DNA from 3 places in the Geobacillus sp. WSUCF-018B genome. Region 3 is predicted to be linked to each of the others. Evidence: predicted binding sites of a transcription regulator. Region 3 holds the regulator's gene; each other region holds the start of a gene.
The links. Region 3 encodes LexA, which represses DNA repair genes until DNA is damaged. Its sites were predicted from a motif close to CGAACATATGTTCG; they were not measured.

Region 1: CV944_RS14655 (DNA polymerase IV) is a predicted target of LexA. The motif match lies at 1,596-1,609, and genes of this name have one in related genera.
Region 2: sdhA (succinate dehydrogenase flavoprotein subunit) is a predicted target of LexA. The motif match lies at 7,428-7,441, and genes of this name have one in related genera.

Annotation. Positions count from the first base shown of each region.
Region 1 covers NZ_PIJF01000061.1:1,033-10,887, forward strand. The annotation lists gene CV944_RS14650 (hypothetical protein) at 1-285, shown strand, start outside; gene CV944_RS14655 (DNA polymerase IV) at 324-1,553, opposite strand; partial or broken gene CV944_RS17720 (LysE/ArgO family amino acid transporter) at 1,727-1,798, opposite strand; partial or broken gene CV944_RS14665 (PH domain-containing protein) at 1,798-3,241, opposite strand; gene CV944_RS14670 (PH domain-containing protein) at 3,231-3,713, opposite strand; gene CV944_RS14675 (amino acid permease) at 3,911-5,275, shown strand; gene CV944_RS14680 (hypothetical protein) at 5,327-5,515, opposite strand; gene CV944_RS14685 (YdhK family protein) at 5,744-6,310, opposite strand; gene CV944_RS14690 (hypothetical protein) at 6,437-6,646, opposite strand; gene CV944_RS14695 (response regulator transcription factor) at 6,689-7,369, opposite strand; gene CV944_RS14700 (sensor histidine kinase) at 7,372-8,745, opposite strand; gene CV944_RS14705 (DNA topoisomerase III) at 8,962-9,855, shown strand, end outside.
Region 2 covers NZ_PIJF01000002.1:107,332-117,186, forward strand. The annotation lists gene CV944_RS01480 (hypothetical protein) at 440-1,198, opposite strand; gene CV944_RS17245 (ribbon-helix-helix domain-containing protein) at 1,212-1,379, opposite strand; gene CV944_RS01485 (hypothetical protein) at 1,974-2,561, shown strand; gene CV944_RS01490 (hypothetical protein) at 2,617-3,051, opposite strand; gene CV944_RS01495 (GIY-YIG nuclease family protein) at 3,319-3,645, shown strand; gene CV944_RS17825 (hypothetical protein) at 3,763-3,888, opposite strand; gene CV944_RS01500 (hypothetical protein) at 4,145-4,408, opposite strand; gene CV944_RS01505 (helix-turn-helix domain-containing protein) at 4,378-4,623, opposite strand; gene sdhB (succinate dehydrogenase iron-sulfur subunit) at 4,843-5,604, opposite strand; gene sdhA (succinate dehydrogenase flavoprotein subunit) at 5,606-7,363, opposite strand; gene CV944_RS01520 (succinate dehydrogenase cytochrome b558 subunit) at 7,515-8,123, opposite strand; gene CV944_RS01525 (YslB family protein) at 8,367-8,819, shown strand; gene uvrC (excinuclease ABC subunit UvrC) at 8,869-9,855, opposite strand, start outside.
Region 3 covers NZ_PIJF01000001.1:167,706-177,560, reverse strand. The annotation lists gene tkt (transketolase) at 1-1,187, opposite strand, end outside; gene CV944_RS00895 (DUF896 domain-containing protein) at 1,285-1,515, opposite strand; gene CV944_RS00890 (YneB family resolvase-like protein) at 1,647-2,300, opposite strand; gene yneA (cell division suppressor protein YneA) at 2,319-2,624, opposite strand; gene lexA (transcriptional repressor LexA) at 2,782-3,405, shown strand; gene glnA (type I glutamate--ammonia ligase) at 3,504-4,838, opposite strand; gene CV944_RS00870 (MerR family transcriptional regulator) at 4,881-5,282, opposite strand; gene CV944_RS00865 (methionine gamma-lyase family protein) at 5,359-6,630, opposite strand; gene hflX (GTPase HflX) at 6,644-7,891, opposite strand; gene CV944_RS00850 (trimeric intracellular cation channel family protein) at 8,051-8,668, shown strand; gene CV944_RS00845 (DMT family transporter) at 8,886-9,764, opposite strand.

The DNA of each region.
Region 1 (9,855 bases), on a different contig from region 3:
AACAAAACAGACCCAAACATGGAAATCAAAGAGAAGCAGGAATCTCTAGTTTCTCCCGGCGGCCAAGAGGCGGTGACGCAAGATCCAACATCGGCATCCGACATTTCAGCCGACGGGCAGCAATCAGATTCCGAAACCTATGAAGTGGCGGCATTCCTTCCTTCCGCCTCTGTTTTGATCCAAGAAGACGCCATCATTCATGGAGAAGACTCTTTTATGAGGGAAGGGAAACCGTCAAAATGGGGATTATGGTCGCTATTCAAAAAGACGAAAACATCTCAATAGCGAAGAGGCGGGAGTATTCCCGCCTCTTCGCTTTGGATTCAAACATCACTGTTTTCCCGCACAGAATGGACACTGCGCATCAGCTCAGCGCCTGTTCGAAGGACGCGATCGCCGAATTTGGTCCGCAGCTGTTCGATGGTCTTCCAAAGTTCTTCCATTTTTACTTCCTCTTCATAATGAAACAAATCGAGCTGCTTTCCTTCTTCCCGTTCGTCAAACACATGAAGTGCGGCAACGCCAAGAAGCCGCACTGGGCGTCCGTCCCAATGCTTTTTCAACAGCCGCGCCGCCGTCAAAAAGAGGTCGTCCGCCGTTTGCAACGGCGCCGCCTCGGTTTGGCTGCGGGTGATTGTATGAAAATCGTGGTAGCGGATCGTCAACTGGACAGTCCGCGAGACACCCCGCTTTTGTTTCATCCGCGCGCTGACAGATTCGGCCAGCTTGCGCAAAACGGCCCGCAGTTCTTGTTCGTCGTCCACATCGCGCGGCAGCGTCGTTGAGTTCCCGACTGATTTCCATTTCTCCGCCGCTGCTGGATCAACCGGGCGCGGGTCGATGCCATTCGCCCGCTCGTAAAGACGCAGGCCATAGACGCCAAACGCCTGCTCAAGAAGCGCCCGGTCGGCGTTCGCGATATCGCCGATCGTACGCATGCCTAGAGCCTGCAGTTTCTTGGCGGTTTTGTCGCCAACACCATGCATCTGTTCAGCCGGAAGCGGCCAAAGGACATGCGGGACGTCGCGTTTGCGCAGCACCGTGATGCCGAGCGGCTTTTTCATCTCGCTTGCCATTTTGGCCAAAAACTTATTCGGGGCGATTCCGATGCTCACCGGAATGGACAGCTGCCTCAACAGCCCATGCTGAATCTGACGGGCCACAACCAGCGGATGAGCGGTTGACGCCCAGCCCGTCATGTCCAAATAGCCTTCATCGATCGAGGCGCGCTCCAACACAGGAGAGAAACGCTCGAGCCATTGGAATAAGCGGTGGCTCATCTCACGATAAAAGGCAAAATCCGGCGAGCGCACAACGAGCGACGGACAGCGCTTCTTCGCTTCTGTAAGCGACATCGTCGTATAGATGCCAAACTGCTGTTTCGCCGCATAACTGGCCGCCAGCACGATCCCCCTCCGCTCTTTTGGATCCCCCGCCACAACGACCGGCCTTCCCCGAAGCGACGGGTCGCGGGCAATCTCGCAACTGGCGAAAAACGAGTTGCAGTCGATATGAAAAATGATCCGTCCGCGGGATTCACGCCCTGTTGACATACCCTTTCCCTTTCTTTTCTCCATTTTCTTCTTCATTGTACCAGATCATTTGTTCGTGAAAAACAGCCCATTCTCCTACATGCAGAAAGTCTTTTGATGTCTCACGGGGTCGGTTTAGAGAGCTTTAACGAGAATACTGCGGCATCAAGGAATGTTCGCAGATTTCATCTGTCGAACACGTTTTGCACCCCCAGCGGCAAAATGAGCCCAAACGCAAGGATGATCCCATGAAAAGAGGCTCTCATCATGTTTGCTTCCTCCTTTCCCCTTGCAGCCAGCGATAGACCGAAGCCGCATCCGCTTCATCCGCATCGACGACGCGGGCGCGGGCGCCAAGCGGCATGACGGCAACGGAAATGGTCGCCAGCCGTTTTCGCTTTTGCCACCACGTCGCTGATGTTTCAAGCGATTGAACGTGACGTTTCAAGACATACGTCGTCGTTTGCCGAAACCACCCGCTTCGAAGCGCGAGCTGCTTCGACGAAAGCGCCCATCCTGCGATTTGAAAGCGGCGGATGCCGATCCATGCCCCGAGCGGCAGCACCAACAACACAGCCGCCCCCCATGGGCGTTCTATATATGCCGCCAAGATGGCGGGAATCACGAGCCAAACAAGCGGACGAAGCATGTAACGGCGTTTCGCGCGCTTGGGCAATGGAGAAAAGGAAACGCCGAGGTCGTACTCGGGCAAACAAGCTTGCATGATCGACGCAACTCTCCTCTTTTCCACAAGCGGACAAAGAACAACATCCCCTGTTCCGCCGCCATCGAGCCTCCCCCCCAGCATGAATCAAAGACACAGAGGCGTAGCCAAACAAACGGCGCAGCCAATTCTCATGAATCACGATGCCTTGGACGCGGGCAACTGGGACGGACACCGCTTTTCGTTCCAGCCATCCGCGAGCAATCACAATCGTGTCTTCTTGTTTCCGCACGACAAACGAAGCGTACCGGATCATGTTTTGTACGATAGCTACTCCATAAGCGGCCAAGAGAAGCGACAGGATGAATAGGGCAATAAGCAATCGTCCATGTCCGTTCCATGTCGACTGAAGATCGCGGATCAGCGCCTCATATGGAATGAAGTCGCCTAATTGCGACAAAAACCCACATAAAGCGGCAACCACGCCAAGCGCTCCACCGCTTGTCAACGAAGCCACCCCTATTTCTTTTGCCGATAAGGCAAACAGAGCACGATGTGGACGGTTCGCGGATGGTTCTGGATGGGCGGCGGCTCCCACCTTGTGTTTCGCCTGTTCCACGCATCGTTGCAGGCAGCGGGCTTCTTCCTTTGATATGGCCCGAAGCGTCACTTCTGCTTCACCGAGGGCATCACCCGCCGCCTCAACATGTACTTGAACCACTCCCGCCATCCGTTGCCATATCCCCTCTGTCACTGAAATCCCATGGATGCGCTCGAACGGAATCGAACGTCTTTTGCGGACAAACACGCCTTCCTCCACGAGCAAGCGGTCTTCATCCCAAGCGTAGGTAAAGCGGAGCCAAGACAGAACCCCCATCACCACCGTGTATACGACAGCCGCCAGCGGCACGATGAAATCCCGCCAAGAGAAGCGGTTCAGACTGCCCGCCACCATGATCACAAGGAGCGGAACGACCATGTTTTTCAGTTCTTTTCCGACTCCCGCCATAATCGCAACGGGATGAAGGCGGCGTCTAGGCGTCATCTTCATCCACCACCTTCGCCCACTCGGCAATCAAGCGGCAAAGCCGTTCTGCTTCTTCCATCGGAAGAGCGGGAATTTCATGAGCGGCCGCCGCTGTGAACACCGCAATGGAAGCCAACCCGTACCGCTTGAGAAGCGGACCTTGCCGCACATCGACGTACTGAACGCGAGCCATCGGGATCAAAGTCCGTCTCGTAGACCAGACTCCTCGCTGAATGTCAATCTCTTCTTCACGAATGTCATAGCGCCAACGTCTTTGGCGCAACGGCGGGAGCCAGACGACCCATACAATGGCTTGCACCATCCAAACGCCGGCCAACACTATCAATAGCCAAGGAGGAGCATGGAACTGCGAGAGCAGCCATATGATTCCCCCGATCGCCACACCGGAAGCCAATGCCACAAGCGCCCCCGTGAGACGCCACACGGTGACCGCTTTTGATGAAATGGGTTTGCCTCTATGAGGAAGCATTCTCTTAATCTCCTTTTTGCACATCATTTCTGTTTCCAGTATAACAAAACATTTCCATGTTGGTGATGCCTTTTTTCGACAATCGTTGACAGAACAACTGAACTATTATATTCTGAAATTATCTTTTTTGCTTAACCGCATAAAAGCAAAAAAGCACATCTATGAATCAACATTAGAGCAGAAAGGTTGTTGTCAACATGGAACAATCCCGTCCTCAGCTGCAAAAAGGACTATTGCCCCGCCACGTTCAGCTGATCGCGTTAGGAGGGATGATCGGCACCGGCATTTTTAAAGGAAGCGCCGAGGCCATTCATATCGCTGGACCAAGCGTCGTGCTCACGTACTTGATCGGCGGCGTGCTGTTGTTTTGGATTATGGCTGCACTGGCCGAGATGGCGATCGCGTATCCGGGTTCGAACGTTCAACATTTGATCCGCCGGGCGTTTGGCTTTCGCCTGTCATGGATCGTCGGCTGGCTGTATTGGATCAATTGGACGTTGGTCACTGTTGTCGAACTGCTGGCTGCCGGCAGCTTTCTGAACTATTGGGTTCCGTCTGCGCCGTTATGGCTGCTTGCCCTCCTGTGCGCGTGTCTGATCATGGGGTTGAATCTTTTCCCTGTGAAGTATTACGGGGAAGCGGAATTTTGGCTGGCCGGCCTGAAAGTGGCGGCGCTAGTGGTGTTTATCGTGCTCGGGGCGGGCGTATGGGCTGGCGCGATCCCAAGCGGCATAAGCGGCTCGTTTCCGTCTACCAGCGACGGCGGATGGTTTCCGCACGGGTTTGCCGGAACGCTCAGCGCCTTGCTTATCGTGATGTTTTCCTATGGAGGAGCGGAGCTGATCGGGGTGGCGGTGACGGAGATGAAAGACGCCGAGCAGGTGCTGCCGCGCGTCATTCGCACCACAATCTGGCGGGTTGTCGGCTTTTATCTTTTGCCAATGGCCATCATTTGCGGCATTATGCCATGGAACACCGTTTCGGAAACGAACAGCCCCTTTGTCCAAGTGTTGGAAGCGATCGGGTTGCCCGGCGCGGCCCATGTCATGAACGCGGTGTTGCTCATTGCCGTCTTATCGGCGGCCAATACAGGCGTCTATGCGACTTCTCGGTTGCTGTACACCATGGCTGAACAAGGAGAAGCAAGCCGCCGCTTGCAGCGGACGACGAAACACGGGGTTCCGCTGTACGGGATGGGCATGGTCGCCATCTGCATCGCCGCTGGCGTGATCGGCGCCTACTTGACGCCCGGGCGGATCATCGGGGAATTGATGACGATTCCTGGGTTTACCGTGCTCATCGTTTGGATGATGATCGGCGCCGCTCAGCTGAAGCTGCGGCCGCACTACAAAACGAAGCCGTTTTTCCGAACGAAAGGGTTTCCGTACACAACGATGGCGGCGGTCGGGGCGCTCGGGGCGATTTGGCTTGGCTTTTTGCTTCAAAGAGAGCATCGAATCGGTTCGCTTCTCTGCGTGGCCGTCTTGGTTCTCTTATTCATCTATTCCACTGTCAAAGAAAAGCAGCATCAAGCAACAAAAGCGCCCGGGCGAACGGCGTAACCAAACCGCCTCTTTTCGCTCGGGCGACAGCTAGAGACGGGCGTCCTTCCATCATAGACGGCGCCCGTCTTCCTTTTTTCGTGTCCAACCGTTCCCACGATATTCGTCCCATGCCCGCCAGGCCATGGTCGCCATGCCGAGCGCGAGAATCAGCGCCTGTCCGTCCATCCGGTGTTCCGTCCATAAGTGATGCCCTGCCGCTCCGATGCCGTAAAGCACCCAAACCACTGAAAACCACATAACTCCCAACCAAAATCTCCGCATCGTTTCTCCCTTTCTTTCTCCCGTTTTCCCGATCGCTCCGTAAGACTCAGGCGAAGCCGCCTATATTGTCTATTTTTTGAAAAAATAGGGGATTTTCGTATAATTATACCACAATTTTCACAAATGAGCCGAAAAAAACAAGCCATTCCCCTATGCTCCAAGGGAAATGGCTGCGCGTTTTGCGGAAACACCGATGATGATTCGTTAGTTGGCCGGCGACAGCTCGTCTTCGGTCACCCATTTGTGGTTGGTCACTTTTTGACCAGTTTCCGTATCGATGTAATCGACCATATACACCGTCGTTTGTTTCGCCGAATCAATGACTGCTTTGGCCCCTTTCATCCCTTCCATGTGATCGGCATTCAAGACGACTTCATCGCCCGGCTGGAACGGTTTGTCTCCGGCGTTTTCGATTTCTTCGTGAATGACCCATTTATGGTTTTTCACTGGGTCCCCGCCTGTAGTTGGGGTGTATGTGACCGTATAGACGATCGTGTCAAAGGCACCGGTGACAGTCGCCTTGGCTCCATCCATTCCCGGCATATGGTCGGCATGGATGATGACTTGGCTTCCAACCGGATACTTTGGTTGTTTCGCCTCCTTCAATCCGGCCGGCACCTCTTTGGAGCCCGAGTGATTCATTCCTTCATGCCCGGTGTGAGAAGCTGTATGTTCCTTTGGCGCTTTGTTGTCGTTGGCACCGGTGCAGGCCGATAACAAGAGCGCTGCCATAACTGAAGTTGTTCCCAATAACATTTTCCAGTTTTTCATCGTTTTCACCCTCCTTGCCTTGTTAGCATACCGGACATTTGTGCAGATTTTGTGGAGATGGCCTTGGATTTGCCGCTAAAGGCCGTATGGCGCCTAGGCTGACTGTCCTTTCGGGCGGGGGCTGTTTCACCCCGCTGCTTTTTGCCCTATCTTTCGCCAGACGAACCACAAAAGAACGATCGATGCAACAGCGAGCATCAGTTTGCCCGCCCAGGCGGCCTCGAGGAATTGATGGACGGCATACGCTTCCATCCATAAAGCCGGGAGCTTGCCGAGCGAGCTAGCCGTTGCAAACACAGAAAGAGACGTGCGGCCGATGGCAGCAACGAACGTCACCGCTCTTCCATTTGACCCAAACGCCTCTCTTTCCGAAAATGGTTATGACTTGCGCCCTTCCCATTTGTAGCCGACGCCCCAGACCGTCTGCAAATATTCGTCCACTGGGAACCCCGCTTTCCGCAATTTTTCGCGGATGTTTTTCATGTGGGAGTCAACGGTCCTCTCTTCCGTATCAGCGAGATAGCCCCATAGCGATGCGATGATTTGCCCGCGGCTGAACACCTGATTCGGGTGCTTTAACAGCAGCCCCAAAATGGCAAATTCTTTCGGCGTCAACGCAATCGGCTTATCTTCGTAGCGGACCGTATGTTCCTCTTCGTCCCATACAAGCCCGGCCGCGCGAATGGCGGAACGACCGCCAGCTGTACGGCGCAGCACCGCTTCAATGCGAGCAAGCAGTTCCGCCTCGTCAAACGGTTTCGTCACATAATCGTCCGCTCCGATTTTCAATCCTTGGACAATATCCGCCGTCTCATCGCGAGCGGTGACCATCATGATCGGCACATTCGAAAACGATCGAATGCGGCGGCACGTTTCCCATCCGTCGAGTTCTGGCATCATGACATCAAGCAGCACCAAATCGGCGTGATGGCGCCGCAAATAGTCAATGGCTTCCGCCCCTGAACGCCGTTTCACGCAACGGTAGCCGTTCGGCGCTAAATACAATTCCAATAAATCGAGCATCCGCTCTTCATCATCAACCAACAGCAAGGTATACATCGTTATCCCTCCGGCAGCGTAATGAGGATGGTCGTTCCTTTTCCTTGTTCGCTTCTAGCGGCGATCGTTCCCCCGTGCGCCTCGACGATTTCTTTGGCAATCGCCAAACCGAGTCCGGTCCCGCCGCTTGTCCGCGACCGCGATTTGTCAACCCGGTAAAACCGCTCGAAAATCCGGGGCACATCTTCCGGCGGAATGCCGGTTCCTTCATCGGACACGGCAATGACGATTCCTTGCTTTTGAAGGTGAACGGCGACGGCCACCGTCGTGCCGGAAAACGCGTACTTTCGTGCATTGTCAAGCACGTTGATCATCACTTGCTCGAACCGCTGCCGATCGATCGCGGCCATGACCGAACCGGGGCACTGGCACACAAGCGACAGCGATTTTTCCTGAAACGCGGGGCGCAGTTTTTCACACAATTTTGTCAAAAACGAACAAAGATTCGTCGGCTGCTTTTCAATCTGGAACGAGTGTTGCTCCAGTTTGGCTAATTCAAACAAATCTTTGACCATCTTTTCAATCTTTTCCGCTTCTTCGTAAATGATCGCCATATAGTTCGCCCGCTGCTCCTCAGACAGATGCGGACGCCTAGCAATGTCGGCGTATCCTTTCACATACGTCAGCGGCGTGCGCAATTCATGAGAGATGCTCGCTAAAAATTCGCTCCGCTCTTGTTTCAAATACGCCAAATCGTTGGCCAGCGTTTGAATCGCTCTCCCGAGTTGCGCCAGCTCGTCGTTGCCTTTCATCTCGAGGCGGACGGAAAAATCCCCCCGGCTGAGCGCCTCGGTCGCCTGTTTCATGCGAAGGAGCGGCATCGTGATGGCGCGGGAGAAAAAGGCGATGGTCAACACGGTGATCGCCACCGACAGCACGCCAACGACGATAAAATGATGCTTCAGTTTATACACCATCGTCCGGATCGAGCGGGTGTCTTGAAACATATACACATATCCCCTTGTTTCCCCCCCGATTTGAATCGGGCTGACGGCAGCGATATGCGACGCCCGCTTCCAGTCGGTTTCGACCATCATTCCCCGCCGGGGAATATGGCGGCCGTTCGTTAAAGGAATGAGGCGCTTGGCAAACGGAACAATGCCGCTAGACGCCGATACAATCCGGCGCCGGGCGTCCGTAATGGCGACATCGGTTTCCGCCTCTGATTCCATCATCACGACATGCGCCAACGTCGTTCGATCGTAATTTTTTTCCAATACATTGCGGTGGCTGTTTCCGCGCGCCAGAAGCTGCGCGAATTCTTCCTCGATGCGCGCATGGACGAGCGTAGCGTAGAGGGAAACGAACAGCACCATTTCAATGGCCAAGACAAAGGCAAAAAACAGCATGCCGAGTTTCCATGACAGTTTTCGCACGGATTCCTCTCCTCATCCATCAAGCCCGAGTGTCATTTCAATTTTACTATTTTATTTGGCAAATGTGCAGAAAGTGTGGAGATGCAGCTTTGCGCCACGCCAAGGCGTCTTGTCCCGCCAAGGAGACAAACCTTGACGGATGCGTCTTTTTCCTTCTTCCTTTATACTTAAGAAGCAGACTGTGCTCATGTAGAGACGACAGAAAGGGGTTTATCGATGAAATCGCTCGTGTTAGCGGAAAAGCCGAGCGTCGCCCGCGACATCGCCCGCGTGCTCGGCTGCAAGCAAGCGCATAAACATTATTTTGAAGGAAAGCAGCACATTGTCACCTGGGCGCTCGGCCATTTAGTGGAGCTGAAGATGCCGGAAGACTACGACCGAAAATACGAAACATGGCGGCTGGAGGACTTGCCGATCATCCCAAAGAAAATGGGCTTGAAAGTCATTCGGCAAACAAGCCACCAGTTTCGCGTCATTGAACGGTTGGCGAAACGACCGGATGTGAAAGATGTCATCATCGCGACCGACGCGGGCCGCGAGGGGGAACTGGTGGCGCGCTGGATTTTAGAGATGATCGGTTGGACGAAGCCGATTTGGCGGCTATGGATTTCGTCGCAAACCGACCGCGCCATCCGCGACGGGTTTCGCCAGTTAAAGCCCGGGGCGCAGTTTGACCGGCTGTATCAATCGGCCGTCTGCCGCGCCGAAGCCGACTGGCTGATTGGGTTAAACGTCTCGCGCGCCTTGACGACCAAATACAACGATCCGCTTTCGGCCGGGCGCGTGCAAACGCCAACGCTCGCGATGATCATCGAGCGCGAACGCGAGATCCAATCGTTCGTTCCCGTGCCATATTGGACGATTCGGGCGAAGATTGGTTCCATCACGGCCGTATGGGAGCGGCATGGAGGACATCGTCTGTTTGACCAAGACGAGGCCAACCGGCTGATGACTCGTCTCAAAGGCCAGCCGGCGCGCGTCACATCGATCAAACGGAAACGAAAAAGCGAGCCCGCCCCGCTGCCGTATGACTTGACCGAACTGCAGCGGGACGCAAACAAGCGGTTTGGCTTTTCGGCGAAAAAGACGCTCTCGGTGTTGCAGCGACTG
Region 2 (9,855 bases), on a different contig from region 3:
TTTTGCTATTTTTTCATTGGAATGATAAAACATCATGATTGGATTTAAAATTAAAAAATGATGCCATTTTGTTAAAATTTAAGCCGTTTCTTTAGGATTTTAACCATTATGATGATTTTCATTTGTTTTCATCCTTCACGTTGCTAAAATCCTAAAGATGTTGTTGATCCAACCGTTTTGTTTTTTTGACTAAACAATTAAACCTGGATGGTGAAGCGAAAGCTTCACCATGGCTTTTATGTTTCCAACATACAGCTAGATCCGTGGATTTAAATTGTATCCATCATTCTAGTTAAATGTTTTGATTTTAACCTTTAAGCCTTGCAAAGCGTTAGCTTTGCCATCTTTTATGGTTTATGTTAAAATAAACTATAGATGTTAACGTAAACTTTAGGATTTTCACATTATGTATGATTTTTGCTTCATCCTTGGATGAAATTTATTCCTGTTCATTTTGTTTGAACAAATCTCTTATGTTGGATATGGATCTAACATTTTTTGTTGCACCTTTTGATTTTTCTGTTATCCTTTTATTAGTAGAAGTTACGTCATCGTTTTTGTTTTTATTTTGAGTCGATTTCATCGACTCATTTTTATTTTTTGTTTTTCCTTTCATTTTGCTAGAGTCATAGATGTTTGTTTTTTTCGAATCATTTTTTGTGTTGCTTTTTATATATATATCTGTTGTATTATCTGGTATAGGTTTGGTCAACTTAACCCGATCGTCGGTGCAACTCGACCCGTTCCATTTGGTCAAATTGACCTGATCCATTTGGTCAATTTGACCAGATCGATCGGTCATATCTTTCTTTTCGGTTTCTTTGTCCATCAGTTGTTCAAACACTTCATAATTGATGCGATACCATTTACTTTTGTCGAAGCCCCTTTTGTTGTAGTTTCCTACAATCAATAAGTTCATTTTTTCTAAATTTTTGATGGTACGCTTGATGGTTGCTTCCGACCAGAAAGGAAATTGTTCTTGCCACTTTGCATAAGAGTTAAACACCCACACATGACCGTCACGAACATTTTGACTTTTATCCAACCAATAATGGATCTGTTGCAAAATGATCGCTTCATTTAACCCAATTACTTTTGCGATCGTCGGTGATACTACCAAAGGTGGCTCATCAAACAAGTATTTGCTTCTGAAATTCTTCATACACATCACTTCATTTCTATGAAAATTTGTTTCCACGTTTCATCGCTTCTCATTTTGTTTCATCCTCCTTTTGGATTTTTAGAAGATCATAAATATAACTTTCCAAAATCGCTTGAATTGTTGTTTCATTTTCTGCAGCATACAATTTTAAACGTTTGCGAACTTCACTTGGGACGTACACGCGAATGGTCGGCATATCTTGTTTTAATTGTTTCATGTTTATCCCCCCTTTCGCTTATATGCCCATTTCATTTGTTAAAATTTAAGGATTTTTTGAAAATCCCTTTACGTTTCATTGTTATACGTTATATGTTATACAACTTAATTATAAAAATAGTCTTGTCCATTTGCAAGACGTTTTACATCCTTTTTTGAATTTTTTTCATCGCTTTTTTATATCATAATCCAATTTTTTGCATTGTCAACATTTTTTGTACATCCATATGGATTATTCGATATCGATACAATAGAAGAGGTTTGCTTCGATTTCTTCCCATTCCTCTCTTAAGATTTCTTCGATCGTATCTTGTTGGAAGATTTCTCTTTGACATTCTTCACACACCATTTTCTGTACTGAATCGATCGCAACAAACACATGTATTCATTTTTTCGCCCCCTTTCTCTTTTTTATACATCCACACCCAATTTTTGTAAATCATATTTTTTTTTCACATGTTCGTGGAAGTGTGCAGGTTTAAAGCACAGAACATTTATTTTTTACCTTTTTGAAGAAAAGGTACTTGATTTTTCCATAAATATAGGACTATGTTAGTGATATGGGAAAGGAAAAGAACGGAGAAAAGAAAGAGAAATGGGTAAGTTTATCGTTATTGTTGTAGTTTGGTATCTTATCTATCGAACTCTAGGTCATACACCTAAATATCCCCTCTCTTGCGAGAATGGTGGTTTGTATGACATGTGTGATTATCCAGAAGATTACAGGATCAATCTTTTTGGATGGATATGGTTGTTTACACCCATCTGGTTTCCATTGGTTATGATCATTATAAGAAATTGGGAAAAATGGAAACGTAAAGTCATCGCTTGTCTTGGATTCATTGGAATAAGCGTGATGGTGTATTTGTCTTTCGTCGATTCTTCTCCTTTTATTTTCACGCCGACCGAGTTAAAAGAGAAAATTGGAAAACAGGTAAAGGATGCTTATTCTAATTATTTTGAAGGAGTTAAATTAAAAGGAGATCATTACGAGCAAGTGATCATTCAGTTCAATCCAAAATTTGATCGATTAAAAGGAAAAAAGCAAAAAGAAATTTACGATCATATCTCACTTGAAATCGTCGATGATCTATGGAAGAAATTTAGTCAGCAACCAAAATACGTCGATAATGAAACAAGAATAAAAGGAGAAGATCAGCAGGAAGTTGAAGATCATCCTTAAATGTGGATGTTTAAATTTTAATTCAAGAAAGAAGAAGGCAATCTCGCCTTCTTTTTTATTCCTTGTAAGCTTCTTCTTTGATTTTACTCCAATCCCGAATGATCGTTTGGACCTTTTCGTTGGCAAATTCGCTTGCTTTTCTTAGCAGCTTTTGTTTTCTTGCTTCTTGCTGTTCTTCTGTCATTTGATAATGAGAAGGATCATGGTACAAGTTTTTTAGGAAAAATTGATATGCTTTCTGTTGTAAGATTGTAAAGACCTCTTCCATGTTTTGAATTTTATCAACCCGTTTGATTAAAATTTTCTGATTTACCCCAAATACTTCTCGGTGTTTTTTCCCTTCATATTGATGTTTTTCTTTACGTACATTTCTTGTTTTGATCGAATCGTAGATCCATACATATAGATACTTTGGAATGATATTTCCATTTTTATCACGTACATTCCCGCCACCGCGGGAAACAAACCAACCTTTTGTTTCTTTATTCATTCCAATCTCCCCCTTTTTTCTTTTGATAACCATTTATTCCCATTCCCTTTTCTCTTACTTTATACCTCCACTTTTCTAATTTGTCAACAAAATTTTCCAATTTCCCTTTTATCGCGATGGATGCTTTGAAATGATCGAGAAAGAAAGGAGAAGAAAAAAATTTTTTTGGAATAGAAAAGTATAAAAAAAACGATGGCGGAAAAAAATATAATCAGAAACATAACATATAACACAAAACATTATAAAACACACGGAGGTTGATGTAAAATGATGTTGAAAGCAGTTCCAGGGGTTTATGCGATCATCAATCGCAACAATCGCAAAATGTATATCGGGAGAAGCAAAAACATTCTCGCTCGCTGTGAAGCACATGCATGGAAACTGAAAACAGGAAATCACGGCTGCGATGAGTTGCAGGAAGACTTTGATTTTGGTAATCAAATTGATTTTGTGGCTTTGTTAGAAATGCCAGGAGCAAGTAATGAAGAGCTGAAAGAGATGGAGCAACATTTTATTTACATTTTCCAAACGTACGATCGTGAACATGGTTACAACAAAAACAAACGACCGACCTCAGCGTCGATTGCCATTTAAGTTGATTGCCATTTGAACAAAACACCGCCGAAAATCCGGCGGTTTTATACATTTCATGAACACAAAACAATGAAGTTTCTTTCCTTGAAAAAAGCTTTGAGCTTAATGCCCAAAGCCTTAGCGTTTATAATATTCTAATTCTAACTCTCGTTCGATATTGTCTTCGATAAGAAGAATTTTCCCTAATTCCAATTCTTCCAGCTCTTTCGCCATTTGTTCTAATCTTTTTTCTTCCATTTTCATCTCTATTGCAATTTCTTTATTCCATGTTTTATAATTATTGTAAATGTATTCAAGTTTTTCAAGTTGAGCGGCAGTGTATGGTCGCTCTTTTTGTGTTACTTCATATCCTTTTTGGATCCAACGTTCCCTTTTTCTTCTTCCTCTTTGTTAAACATCCACTTTTCATCCATGGACAATTCCCCCTTGTTAATTTTTTACACCTAATTATACCATTTATTTCCATTTTTATGCAAAAAACATAAAAAAATAAGAGGCATTATGCCTCGATTTTTTCAAGATGACTCATGAAGTGAGAATATAGTCCGAATAAGTTTTGGTACAAATGAAAACTGATCTTCGGGATCGTGATTCCGTAATGTTGCCGGATATAAAGACGAACATGTTGAATAAATTGCTTTCCTTGCGTTTTATTGAGAATGGATGTTGGTGTAAAAGGATGTAAGTCATCCCACTTGATATCATGCCGAATGGCGATAATCGTGAAAAACATCAATTGCCAAAGTTCTTCTTCCAGATCCAAACGATCAACCTCCTTTTACCTTTATTATAACACATTTTACCAATATTTATGTATTCAAAATACATTACGTTCGAAATATGGTTGCGAACGGTTTTTTCACTGATGAACAGTTCTTTGGCGATTTCCTTCGTCGTCTTATCTTGCACGAGCAATTCGAAGACTTCTTTTTCTCTCTTTGTCAGCAGCGGCTTCGATTGAAACGATTGATCCTTCAACGGTGGTAACCCTCCTTGCTCTCAATGGGCCCGAACTGCCGGATGGGTATTTCCTCGCCATATCGTATGTGAGAGCAAGGGCGGCGGTGACGAAATTTTGCTTATCTAATAGAAAAATAGGTCTTTTTTTCGCCTCCCCACCTGATCAAAGACAAGGGGGCTGGGCAAGCGCAAAATCCCCTCCATGGCTGGCCACGGAGGGGATGAGAGGTTCAACTGTTACGCTTCGTCGCTGCCAAAGAAATCGCGGAACATTTGGATCGTCGTGTCGCGGTTTAACGCGGCGATTGACGTCGTCAGCGGAATGCCTTTCGGGCACGACTGCACACAGTTTTGCGAGTTGCCGCAGTTGGCCAAACCGCCGTCGCCCATAATCGCCCGCAGCCGCTCGGCTTTATGCATCGCTCCGGTCGGATGGGCGTTAAACAGCCGCACCTGCGACAGCGGCGCCGGGCCGATAAAGTTCGACTTGCTGTTGACGTTCGGGCACGCTTCAAGACAGACCCCGCACGTCATGCATTTGGACAGCTCGTACGCCCATTGCCGCTTCCGCTCCGGCATGCGCGGACCCGGACCCAAGTCGTACGTTCCGTCGATTGGAATCCATGCTTTGACGCGTTTTAGCGCATCAAACATCCGGCTCCGGTCGATGACCAAGTCGCGGATGACCGGGAACGTGCGCATCGGCTCCAGGCGGATCGGCTGCTCTAATTTATCAATGAGCGCCGCACATGCTTGCCGCGGCTTTCCGTTAATGACCATCGAGCAGGCCCCGCACACTTCTTCCAAACAGTTCATTTCCCAGGCGACCGGCGTCGTTTTTTCCCCTTTGGCGTTGACCGGATTGCGGCGAATTTCCATGAGCGCCGAAATAACGTTCATGTTCGGGCGGTACGGAATGACAAACTCCTCTTCATATGGAGCGGAATCCGGACGATCTTGGCGCGTGATGATGAACCGAACCGTTTTGTTTTCGCTCATCTTACTTCACTTCCTCTTTCTTTTTGCTGTAGTCGCGTTTGCGCGGCTTAATCAACGAGACATCGACATCTTCGTAATGGAACGCCGGACCGTCTGGCGTATAGCGGGCCATCGTCGTTTTCAGCCATTCTTCGTCATTGCGCTCCGGAAACTCCGGCTTGTAGTGCGCCCCGCGGCTTTCGTTGCGATGGTACGCGCCGAGCGTAATGACGCGGGCAAGCTGGAGCATGTTGTACAGCTGGCGGATAAACGTCGCCCCTTGGTTGCTCCATCTCGACGTATCGGTGACGCTGATGTTTTTATACCGCTCCATCAGCTCTTGAATTTTCTCATCGGTCTTCAGCAGCCGGTCGTTGTAGCGGACGATCGTCACGTTTGCCGTCATCCATTCACCGAGCTCTTTATGCAGCACGTAGGCGTTTTCCGTGCCGTCCATCGCCAAAATGTTTTCCCATTTTTCCTGCTCTTGTTTGACATAACGGTCGTACAGCGTCGACGGCATCGCATCGGCCGATTTCTCGAGGCCGCGGATGTAGCGGACTGCATTCGGGCCGGCGACCATTCCACCGTAAATCGCCGACAGAAGCGAGTTTGCCCCGAGACGGTTGGCGCCATGAATGGAATAATCGCACTCACCGGCGGCAAACAGCCCTTTGATGTTCGTCATTTGGTCATAGTCGACCCATAAGCCGCCCATCGAGTAGTGAACGGCCGGGAACACCTTCATCGGCACTTTGCGCGGGTCTTCGCCCATGAACTTCTCGTAAATTTCGATAATGCCGCCGAGCTTAACATCCAACTCTTTCGGATCTTTATGTGACAAATCCAAATACACCATGTTTTCGCCGTTGATGCCGAGCTTCAAATCGACGCAGACGTGGAAAATTTCCCGTGCGGCGATGTCGCGCGGCACCAAGTTTCCGTAAGCCGGATATTTTTCCTCAAGGAAGTACCACGGTTTCCCGTCTTTATACGTCCAAACGCGGCCGCCTTCCCCGCGCGCCGATTCGCTCATCAACCGAAGCTTGTCATCGCCCGGAATGGCGGTCGGGTGAATTTGGATGAACTCGCCGTTCGCGTAGTAAACGCCTTGCTGATAGGCGATGGAAGCCGCCGATCCGGTATTGATGACCGAGTTCGTCGATTTCCCGAAAATGATCCCCGGGCCGCCGGTCGCCAAAATGACGGCATCGGCAGGGAACGCTTTAATTTCCATCGAACGCAAGTCTTGCGCGACAATGCCGCGGCAAATTTGTTCGTCATCCAAAACGATCCCTAAAAATTCCCAATGCTCATATTTCGTCACAAGCCCCGCTACTTCATGGCGGCGCACTTGTTCGTCAAGCGCATACAAAATTTGCTGTCCGGTCGTCGCCCCGGCGTACGCCGTGCGGTGGTGCTGCGTCCCGCCGAAACGGCGGAAATCAAGAAGCCCTTCCGGCGTGCGGTTGAACATGACGCCCATCCGGTCGAGCATGTAAATGATCCCTGGCGCCGCCTCACACATCGCTTTGACCGGAGGCTGGTTCGCCAAAAAGTCGCCGCCGTAGACGGTATCGTCAAAGTGTTCCCACGGCGAATCGCCTTCCCCTTTCGTGTTGACCGCTCCGTTAATGCCGCCTTGGGCACAGACGGAGTGAGAACGCTTTACCGGAACGAGCGAAAACAACTCAACAGGCACTCCTGCTTCGGCGATTTTAATCGTGGCCATCAAACCGGCCAACCCGCCGCCGACAACGATGATTTTTCCTTTTTTCATGGCTACTCACTCCCTAGAAAATTGCTGCTTTTGCTTCAATGTCCCTCGGTTTGCCTCTGTCGATCAAGCGTTCGTTCGACAAACGGCTGCAGCGCGATCCATCAAGAGCCAACGCAGCGGTTCATGTCATCCAACAGCTGAAATCAATTTTTTACGCAAAAGCCAAAATGGCGCGAATGCCGACAATCGAAAGCGCGACAAAGATGATCATCGTAATGTACGTGAACACTTGCTGTGAACGAGGGGATACCGTTAAACCCCAGCTGACGAAGAACGACCATAAACCGTTGGCGAAGTGAAAGACGGTCGACAAAATGCCGATAATATAAAACCAAAGCATAAACGGATTATCGACAATATTGGCCATCATATCATAATTCACTTCAGCGCCAAACGCGGCTTTCACCCTTGTTTCATACACGTGCCAGACGACAAAAATCAATGTGATAATGCCCGTAATCCGCTGAAGCATGAACATCCAGTTGCGGAAATAGCCGTACTGGCGCGTGTTGAATTTGGCTGTAAACACGATGTAAATGCCGTATACCGCGTGGAACAGCAATGGAAGGAAAATAATGAAAATTTCCAAAAAAATACGGAACGGCAAGTTTTCCATAAACGCAGCCGCCCGGTTAAACGCTTCCGGCCCGCGCGTCGCAAAATGGTTGACGACCAAGTGCTGCACTAAAAACACCCCAACGGGGATAACCCCGAGCAGCGAATGGAGCCGGCGATAATAAAACTCGCGATTCCCTGCCATTATGTAAACCCCCTTTAACGTAAGTAAAAATAAATTCCCCTCGTTACAGGATGGAAATAGAAACGCCTTCCATTTCCATCTTGCATTTGTCACATTCATTGTACTCCCACATTGTACAAGCGTCAAGAAAACATCGTCACAAAGTGTTCAAACATTCTCCGTTCACGTTTTTTGCAAGAAAGAGAGTGCATGCCGGCAGCTGTTTGGCTATAATGGGAAAATGGATAGAAAGAGGGGAACATGATGAGACAGCCATCATTGGAAAAACAGTACGAAACATTTCGATCAATTACCCAATCGGCGTTTGGTGCTGAGCTGCTCCGCCATTCGCTTCTTCCCGAGCTGCTCGGCAAAAACGCCCCGTCCCTTTTATACTGGGCGGGCAGACAGTTGGCGCGTCGCTATCCGCTTCGCGACTTGGAACAAATCGCCGCTTTTTTTGAGGAGGCCGGCTGGGGAACGCTGACGGCCGGCGAAGAACGGAACGACGAGCTGCCCATCGAGCTGTCCGGCTCTATCATCGCCGCTCGCTTTTCCTTGTACGGCAGCTGCTCGTTTCAGCTCGAAGCCGGATTTCTTGCCGAACAGATTGAGCAGCAAAAACGTCTTGTCACCGAAGCGGTTGAACTGCCGGCCAAGCGAGCCGGCCAGGCGCGCATTTTAGTCAAATGGGACCGGAAGCAGCCCATCGAGTAACGAAAGGGCGTCCCGGCTCGGCCGGACGCCCTTTCGTTTCCGTTTGCAGTTATTCATGCAGCTTCTCATAAATCTTCTCCGCCACCGCCCGCGGAATGTTCGCCTGTTGCAGCTCTTCCACCGTCGCCTCTTTCATCTTTTTCACCGAGCCGAAATAATTCAAGAGTGCTTTTTTCCGCTTTTTCCCAACACCCGGGATGTCATCAAGCACGGAATGGAACATCGTCTTCTGCCGCGCCTGGCGGTGGAACGTGACCGCAAACCGGTGCACTTCGTCTTGAATGCGCTGCAATAAATAAAACTCTTGGCTTTGCCGGTCAAGCGGCACGACCGTTGGCGGGTCGCCGACCAAAAGCTCAGATGTGCGGTGTTTTTCGTCTTTCGCCAGCCCGGCCAGCGGCACATCGAGGCCAAGCTCGTTTTCCAATACATCCCGCACCGCCGACAAGTGGCCTTTACCGCCGTCGATGATGATCAAATCGGGAAGCGGCAATCCTTCTTTCAACACGCGCGTATAGCGGCGGCGCACAACTTCGCGCATCGTTTCATAATCGTTCGGTCCCGCCACTGTTTTTACCTTATATTTCCGGTATTCTTTTTTCGCTGGCTTGCCGTCAAGGAACACGACGAGCGCCGAGACCGGATCGGCCCCGTAAATGTTCGAGTTGTCAAACGCCTCGATGCGGCGCGGCGCTGGAATGCCGAGGCGCTCTCCGAGACGCTCGATGGCTTTGATCGTCCGTTCTTCGTCCCGCTCGATGAAATAAAATTTTTCTTTCAGAGCAATGGCCGCGTTTTGGCTCGCCAGCTCCACAAGCTCTTTTTTCTTCCCTTTTTTCGGCTGGACGACGGCTACGCCGAGCAATTCACGGGCAAGCTCCCCGTCAATGTCGGACGGGAGGACGACTTCTTTCGGCTTCAAATGATGCGCTTTCGCATAAAACTGGCCCAAAAACGTCAGCATTTCCTCATCCGGGTCTTGGTAAAGCGGGAAGATCGACACGTCGCGCTCAATCAGCTTTCCTTGGCGGAGGAA
Region 3 (9,855 bases):
AAGTTGCCGCCGCCTTTGATAAGCGTTTTGTTCGAGCTTGCTAGGTCAGCCGAACCGCCGAACAGCTGCGGCACCGCTTTGGCAATGGCGTTGATCACTTCCCCGGATGACGAGCGGGTCGCCAAGCTTTTGCCCGCTTCATACACCGGCAGCGCCGCCTCCCAGCCATCCGGAAGCTTGCCTTCGATCGCCTGCTTCAGCTGGGCGGCCAATTCCGGATGCGCCCGCTCGTAAGCAGCGAAGCGCTCATTCCACTCCGCTTCTTTTTTCGCACCGGCCTCTTGCACCGTTTCCCGGAAATGAGCGTACACTTCATCCGGCACGTAGAAATCTTCGGAAAACGTCCAGCGGTACGCTTCCTTCGTCAGCTTCGCCTCTTGGGCGCCGAGCGGAGCGCCGTGGACGCCGGACGTGCCCGCTTTATTTGGCGCGCCATAGCCGATCGTCGTTTTCACTTCGATGAGCGTCGGCCGGTCAAGGTCCGCCCGCGCCTCCTCGAGCGCTTTGGCGATTTCTTCGATGTTGTTGCCATCGTCGACGCGCAAATATTGCCAGCCGTACGCTTGGAAACGTTGGGCGACGTTTTCCGAGAACGACAGGTTGAGCTCCCCGTCAAGGGAAATGTCGTTCGAATCATACAGAACGATCAAGCGGCCGAGCTTCAAGTGGCCGGCGAGTGACGCCGCTTCGCTCGCCACTCCTTCCATCAAATCGCCGTCGCCGCAAATGGCGTACGTATAATGATTGATGATCTCAAACCCGTCGCGGTTGTATGTAGCAGCCAAATGCCGTTCCGCCATCGCCATGCCGACCGCCATCGCGATCCCTTGGCCGAGCGGGCCGGTCGTTGCCTCCACCCCTGGCGTATGGCCGTATTCCGGATGCCCCGGCGTTTTGCTTCCCCATTGGCGGAACTGTTTCAAGTCGTCCATCGTGACATCGTAGCCGCTTAGATGAAGCAGGCTGTAAAGCAGCATCGACCCGTGCCCAGCGGACAAAACAAACCGGTCGCGGTTAAACCAGTTGGGATTCGCTGGATTATGGTTCATAAATTTCGTCCAGAGCGTATACGCCATCGGGGCCGCGCCCATCGGCATGCCCGGGTGCCCGGATTTCGCTTTTTCGATCGCGTCAATCGACAGCGTTCGAATGGTGGTAATCGCTAATTCTTCGATCGAATGCGCCATTGTTTTCCTCCCTTTCATCAACATGGTGTCATCTACTATCATATAGAAAATCGAACGGCTTGTACAACGTTATTTTCCGGGCCCCTCTTCCGACCGTTTAATGGAGGCGCCGCCGCTGACTTTCCTTCAATTTTTGCGGCGTCACGTCGTGGCCGTTTGGGTCGATGACCGTCACCGTATGAAGCATATCGGTCATCGCCTTGCGGAACGCTTGAATGTATTCCCGGCGCAGCTTCGCCTGTTCCAGCGTCTCCTCGGCCGACAAGCCGCCGGTTTTCGCTTTTTTCGCCAGTTCATTAATGCGGGCTAATTTATGTTTGGCAAGCATGAGTCATCTTCCCCTATCTGCCATGGTATCGTTTTGTTTTATCTTATCCGATGAAACGGGAAGATGGCAACGATGGCGCTCGCCCGCCTTCGTTTGCCGTCCGTCGCTCGACGGACGGACGCATCATATGGTCAATGCCGCTCCTGCTGCCCGTCCATATATTCTTGGTAGCGGCGATGGACGGTCGCTTTGGACGCCTCGTAACCGAAGCTTCGGAGCGTGGCGGCGATCTCCGCAAACGTTAAGCCGTGCCCGCGCAGGCGGACGATTTCTTCAACCGGCAGCTCGACCCGGTCGCGCCCGGCGTTCTCGCCGCGCCGCGTCAAGTTCCGGTCCGGCCGGTAGCCGCGCTCGACAGCCCGCCGCATGCCGCGGCGAATTTTGGCGTTATGTATTTTCCGCTGATACTCTTCGACAATGGCGATGATCGACAGCACCATTTCATCGGCCTCTGACAGCGGCATCTCCCCGCGATGGCTGGCGCTGTAAATTTTCACGCCCCTCTTTTTCAGGCAATGCAGCACCGCCATGCGCGCGTGGCCGCGCCCGAGCCGCGTTTCATCTTGAATGAGCAAAGCATCAACTTGATGTTCTTCGCAAAGCGACAACAGCTCCAACACGCCGTCGCGGTCGGCTTCATAGCCGCTCGCCTGTTCGGCAATCACCTTGACAACTTCAAAGCCACAGTCGGCCGCCAGCTTCTCGAGCTCGGCCCGCTGCCTGGCCAGCGACGTTTCCTGCTCCGCTTTGTCCGTGCTGACGCGGCAGTAAATGACTGCCTTCATGGCCATCCCTTCCTTCTGTCACCGGTTGACGGCCAATGAGCCGCCATGCTTTGATTTTAACACAGGAATGACGATTTGTTCCCCTGCTGTAAGGCGCGGGCCCGACAGATGGTTTACCTCCACCACCCAGCGGATAAACTCGCCCGGCGTCAGTCCATGCTCCTCTTCATACTGCCTCGCCAACCCCCAAAGCGTGTCGCCGGAAGCCACCGTTACGGTCATGTATTCGTTCGGATCGACCGGATCGCCGGCGTAAACGAATGCAGCCAGCATCAGGGCGAGCAAGACGGAAAAAACGACATAGTGCATCAACCCTTTTTTCATATTCTCCACCCCACCTAGAATGTTTGTTCGCTTTTTTCTTTAATTATAATCAGGAACACTTGTTTGTGTCAACAAAAAAACTCGAACTTATGTTTGTTTTTTCATCTGCTCCGTGCTATAATAAAAACAAATGATGTGGCAAGAGGTGTGAAAAAGGATGACAAAACTGTCCAAACGGCAGCAGCAAATTTTAGAGTTTATTAAGCACGAAGTGAAAACGAAAGGCTACCCCCCATCCGTCCGGGAGATTGGGGAAGCGGTCGGTCTGGCGTCGAGCTCCACTGTTCACGGCCACCTTGCGCGCCTGGAGAGCAAAGGATACATTCGCCGCGACCCAACCAAGCCGCGCGCCATTGAAATTTTGGACAGCGATGCGGAAACAGCGGGGAAAAAAGAGGAGATCATTTCCGTGCCGATCATCGGCAAAGTGACAGCCGGCCAGCCGATCACCGCGGTCGAAAACATCGAGGATTATTTTCCGCTGCCGAAGCGGCTCGCCGCCGGGGAGGAGCAGCTGTTTATGCTTGAAGTGATGGGCGACAGCATGATCGAAGCCGGCATTTTAGACGGCGACTACGTCATCGTCCGCCAGCAGTCATCGGCCAACAACGGCGACATCGTCGTCGCCATGACGGAAGAGAATGAGGCGACAGTGAAGCGGTTTTTCAAAGAAAAGGACCATATCCGCCTGCAGCCGGAAAACGCCCACCTTGAGCCGATCATCGTTCGCGACTGCACCATTCTTGGCAAAGTGATCGGCGTGTATCGCCTGATTGACTGACCGGCAGAAGGGGCTGCGCTGTCGCTCTCACGCTGCAGCCCAGCCGGCCATCATAACGACAAAAAAAGCTGTCCCCACTTGGACAGCTTTTTTCATGTTTAATACAGTTCCATATATTGATCCAATTCCCATTGATGAACCGTCGTCCGGTACATATCCCACTCGATTTCTTTCGCCTCGACGAAGTGCTCAAACAAATGTTTGCCGAGCGCTTGAACGATCACCTCGTCCGATTTTAAATTGTCGAGCGCTTCGATGAGCGTGGCCGGCAAATCGACAATGCCTTCTTCAAGCCGCTCTTCTTTCGTCATGACGTAAATGTTTCGGTCAACCGGCGCCGGAGGAGTGAGCTTGTTGCGAATGCCGTCAAGCCCGGCCGCCAACAGCACGGCCATCGCCAAGTACGGGTTCGCCGCCGGATCGACGCTGCGCACTTCAATGCGCGTGCTCATGCCGCGCGAAGCCGGAATGCGGATGAGCGGGCTGCGGTTGCGCGCCGACCAGGCGACATAACATGGCGCCTCGTACCCCGGAACAAGCCGCTTGTACGAGTTGACCGTCGGGTTGGTGACAGCTGTAAAGTTCGGCGCATGCTTCAACACGCCGGCAATAAACTGCCGGGCCGTATCGCTCAACTGCAAATCGCCGTTCGGATCAAAAAAGGCGTTTTCGTTGTTGCGAAACAGCGACAAGTTGCAGTGCATTCCCGAACCGTTAATCCCAAAAATCGGCTTCGGCATAAACGTCGCATGCAGCCCATGTTTGCGGGCGATCGTTTTGACAACGAGTTTAAACGTTTGAATGTCGTCGCACGCTTTGATGGCATGGGCGTATTTAAAATCGATCTCGTGCTGGCCCGGGGCAACTTCATGGTGCGACGCTTCAATTTCAAAGCCCATCTCCTCAAGCTCAAGCACGATATCGCGCCGGCAGTTTTCCCCTAAGTCGGTCGGCGCCAAGTCGAAGTAGCCGCCGCGGTCGTTCAGTTCCATCGTCGGACGGCCATTTTCATCGAGCTTAAAGAGGAAAAACTCCGGTTCCGCTCCCAAGTTGAACGCCGTAAAGCCGAGCGCTTCCATCTCTTTCAACACGCGCTTTAAATTGTAGCGCGGGCAGCCTTCAAACGGCGTGCCGTCCGCATTGTAAATGTCGCAAATAAAGCGGGCGACTTTTCCTTTTTCCGATGTCCACGGGAAGATGACAAACGTGTCCAAATCCGGATACAAATACATGTCCGATTCTTCGATGCGGACAAACCCCTCGATCGAAGACCCGTCAAACATCATTTTATTATTGAGCGCTTTCTCAAGTTGGCTGATCGGGATTTCGACGTTTTTGATCGTCCCCAAAATATCGGTGAATTGCAGGCGAATGTACTTGACGTTTTCTTCTTTGACGATGCGCATAATGTCTTCGCGCGTATATTTTGCCATGATTGAAACTCCTCCCCCGGCTCCGAAATCATTTCTCAATCCTTAGTGAAAGAAGCGAGCGAGATCTCCTTGGCGAAGCGATGCGCGCTGAAACCGTCCGGCCTGCAGCAATTCATTCCGCAAAATTTCGCGCAGTTCTTCGTCCGACAGCTTCGGTTTCCCCACTTTTTCGACCTTTTCCGGCTGCTCATGGCGCCCTTCTTGCCGGGCGGCGAAAATTTGCTTGATGCCGGCGAGGTTTACGCCTTGGTCAATCAAGTCTTTAATCTCGAGCAAACGGTCGATGTCGTTGAGTGAAAACAGCCGCCGGTTGCCCTCGGTGCGCGCCGGCGTGACGAGGCCGTGCTCTTCGTAATAGCGGATTTGGCGGGCGGATAAGTCAGTCAGCTGCATCACGATCCCAATCGGAAACAATGGCATGGAACGACGAATATGACTGCTCATGCCAATTCCTCCTCGCTTTTGATACCTTCATTTTACCATAATGTCAAGAAAACAGTCAATGATGCGTCATATTTTCTCACAAACAAATGAGCTGTTGCTCAAGCAGACGGTGGACGGCTGAACAAATGGCGATTTTGACGTGTGAATACGTCAGCCCGCCTTGCACGTAGGCGACATATGGGGGCCGCAGCGGCCCGTCTGCCGTCAGCTCGATGCTCGCGCCCTGCACGAACGTGCCGGCCGCCATGATGACTTTGTCTTCATAGCCCGGCATCTCGCTTGGGTGCGGGGTAAAATGGGCGTTGACTGGAGAAGCGGCTTGGATGGCTTGACAAAAAGCAACCATTTGTTCTGGATCGTCAAAGCGGACCGATTGCACAAGGTCCGTGCGCTTCTCCTTCCACGACGGCGATGTCGAAAGCCCGATGCGCTCGAGCATCGCCGCCGTAAACACCGCTCCTTTGAGCGCCTGGCCGACAATGTGAGGGGCGAGGAAAAACCCTTGGTACATCTCCGGCAACGCATACAGTGACGGACCGACTTCCGCTCCGATGCCCGGCGAGGTCATCCGGTAAGCGCATGCTTCGACGTATTTTTGCTTTCCGACAATATAGCCGCCCGTTTTCGCCAAGCCCCCGCCCGGGTTTTTAATGAGCGAGCCAGCCATCAAGTCGGCGCCGACATGGCACGGCTCTTTCTCCTCCACAAACTCGCCGTAGCAGTTGTCGACAAACACGACGACGTCGGGTTTAATCGCTTTGACAAAAGCGATCATTTCCGCGATTTCATCCACCGTAAACGACGGACGTGTCGCATAACCGCGCGAGCGCTGAATGCCGATCATTTTCGTCCGCTCGTGGAGCGCGCCGCGAACGGCTTGAAAGTCAACGGAACCGTCCTCCGCCAGCGGCACGCTCCGGTAGCGGATGCCGAACTCTTTCAGCGAGCCGACGCCGCGGCCGCGGATGCCAACGATTTCCTCAAGCGTATCGTACGGAGCGCCGGTGATGTAAAGCAGTTCATCGCCCGGGCGCAAAACGCCGAACAAAGCGATGGCAATCGCGTGCGTGCCGGAGATGATTTGCGGGCGCACAAGCCCCGCTTCCGCCCCGAATACGTCGGCGTAAATGCGGTCAAGCGTATCGCGACCGATATCGTCATAGCCATACCCGGTCGACGGAATGAAATGCCCGTCGCTCACTTGGTGGCGGCGGAAACTGTCGAGCACGCGATATTGGTTCGCATCGACAATCCGGTCGATGCGCCGATGGATCGGCGCAATTTGCCGTTCGACTTCCTCAACGAGTGCAGCGATCATTTCCCCATGTTTCCATTGTGTCCAAAACATCGATGAACCCTTTCTACCGTTGGAATGATTGCAATTCCCCATACAAGGGGTGCGCTGGCAGCACGTACCCTTGACAGTCGTACGTGCCCCCCTGTTCATTATAATGCCATTCGTGCAAAATGGTGTCCGATTTTAGCTGGGCGAGCAGTTTTCCTTCCCCGCTCGGGATCGATACGTCATAATGAACCATCTGCTGTTTCACCGCTTCTTCAAGAAAATAACGAAGCCGGTCAATGTCAGCCGCGGAAAGCGCGCTGATCATGATGGAAGCAGTCGTTGTCGGAATGAATTCCGACGCTTTTTGATCGCTTTTATTGTACACCGTGGCCATCGGAATGGAAGAAGCCCCTAATTCAGTGAGCAGCCGCAACACCGTTCGCTCGTGCGCAACGTAATCCGGATGAGACGAATCGACGACGTGAAGCAACAAATCGGCTTCCGTCACTTCCTCGAGCGTCGAGCGGAATGCGGCGATAAGCGTCGTCGGCAAGTCTTGAATGAACCCGACCGTATCGGTGACAAGCACCGTATAGCCGCATGGCAAGACGCATTTGCGCGTCAGCGGATCAAGCGTGGCAAACAGCAAGTTTTCCTCGAACGAATCGGCGGCGGTCAGCCGGTTGAAAATCGTCGACTTGCCGGCGTTCGTATAGCCGACGAGCGCCACTTGAAAGGCTCGGTTTTTTTGCCGGCGCTCGCGGTACCGCCCGCGGTGCTCGGCGACGCGCCGCAGTTCCGCTTTAATGTCGTCAATGCGGCGGCGAATATGGCGGCGGTCGGTCTCAAGCTTCGTCTCCCCCGGCCCGCGCGTGCCGATGCCGCCGCCCAAGCGAGACAGCGCCTCCCCTTGGCCGCTAAGGCGCGGCAGCATATATTCGAGCTGGGCGAGCTCGACTTGCAGCTTTCCTTCTTTTGAGCGGGCGCGCTGGGCAAAAATGTCTAAAATGAGCTGCGTCCGGTCAAGGACTTTCACCTCGCCAAGCAGGTTTGTCAAATTGCGCGCCTGGCTTGGGGAAAGCTCGCTGTTGAAAACGACAAGATCCGGTTCGAGCTCCTTGACAAGGGCGGCGAGCTCTTCCGTTTTTCCTTTGCCGATATACGTCGCCGGATGCGGCGCTTCGCGTTTTTGCGCCAGTTCGGCAACCACTTCGCCGTTTGCCGTCGCCACGAGCGACGCGAGCTCTTCCATCGAATAGCGGAACCGTCCGTCGTCTACACCAGCCAGCTGACAGCCGACGATAATGGCTTGTTCACGGGTCATGGCATCCCCCTTCCTTTCCTCGCGGCGAACATGTTCTCTACGTTCATGATACCAAATCCCATCATCGGTCTGCTAGTTCGTTCCAAAAAAATGATTGATTTTCCGCCGCTTTTGCCTCTACAATGATACAAGAACAACGCACGGAAAGGAACAGCAAGAATGACGTGGGAAGTATTGAGCATCATCGGCACGATCGCCTTTGCCATTAGCGGGGCGATCGTCGCGATGGAAGAGGAGTACGATTTGCTTGGGGTGTACATTTTGGGAATCGTCACCGCCTTTGGCGGCGGGGCGGTGCGCAATTTGCTGATCGGGGTTCCCGTGTCGGCGTTATGGGAACAAGAGCCGCTCTTTCTTGTCGCTTTGGCGGCCATGACAGTTGTGTATTTGTTCCCAAAGCAAATGCTTCCGCCGTGGAAGCGGTGGGGCAACTTTTTTGACGCCCTCGGGCTGTCGGCGTTCGCCATTCAAGGAGCGCTGTATGCGGCGAAAATGGGGCATCCGTTAAGTGCGGTCATCGTCGCCGCGGTGTTGACCGGCAGCGGCGGCGGCATCATCCGCGATGTGCTCGCCGGACGGAAGCCGCTCGTGCTGCATGCGGAGATTTACGCCGCCTGGGCGATTTTGGCCGGCCTTGCCGTCGGGTTGAAATGGACGGATTCGCCCGTAGAGCTGTATATGCTGTTTATCGCCGTCGCCGCTTTGCGCATTTTGTCCTACACATACGGTTGGAAGCTGCCGCGCCGGGCGGTTGGGGAAACAGCGGGCGAGCCATGATCAAACGGCAAAATTGATTCGTACGAAAAGAGAGACGGCTCCTCGCTTTGATAATAATGGCATTGTTCGCTCTTCTTGTCACCGTGCCAGCTTGTTAGGTGATAAAGTAAAGACGGGACATGGAGGTCGGAAATTCTTTATTACAACCTATATAGATGCAATTCAAAGCTTTACCATTTTTCTTTTTTACCGGTCATTTCATTTGCCGCTGCATTCCTTACGCACTTTGCCCGCTTCGCACCGCCACGGCCACTCCGGCAACAATGAGCGCCCCGCCGAGCCAAAACGAGACATCAAGTTGCTCTTGTAAAAACAGCCAGCCAAAGAGCGAGCCGACGAGCGGCTGGAAAAAGAAAAAGAGCGAGCCGACGCCGGCATCGATCATTTCCATCCCTTTGTTCCAAAGAAAAAATGCTCCCGCTGTCGATACAACGCCAAGATACAACACCCCAAGGGCGACGGGAACACTCCAATGGCTCGCAGCAAGCCCCGGCCCTTCGGCGAGCATCATCGGGGTCATGCCAATGAATGCCACAAAAATGGCATACGTAGTGACCGAAAACACGGACAGGCGAGCCGACGCCATTTTCACCAGCACCGACAACAGCGCCCATGTCACTGCCGCGCCGACTAACGCTATATTTCCGGCGAACGTCGACTCCTCGCTGCCCCCGAGGCCGACGATGACGATGACACCCGCTGTCGCCAGTAGCAGCGCAGCCATTTTCCGCCATGTGAGCGCCTCACCAAGCAGCCAGCGGGCAAACAAAACGACAAACGCCGGGGTCGAGGCGGTGATGAGGGAAGCGGTATGGGCGTTCGACCATTTTGTGCCGACAAACTGCAAGGAAATGGAAACGACGTAGCCGATGATCCCGACCGTGATAATCATTCCCCAGTCACGCCCGTTCTTTGGGGGGCGCTCGCGTTTCGCCACGGCGACGGCGCCCAGCACGATCAAGGCGACGGCGTAGCGCAGCCAGACGAGCGTAAACGGCGGAATGTAGTCCAACACGTATTTGCTCACCACATACATCCCGCCCCAAATGCCAGCGGCAAGGGATAAATAGAAGGAAGCGAGAAAGGCTTGCTTCATGACATCGATCCCCTTTGCTTTCTTCTTTCTGCTGCTGACACCAAAAGCGAAGCCGTTATTTCCAGAGATGGCAGCCAAACAAGGTTGTTCT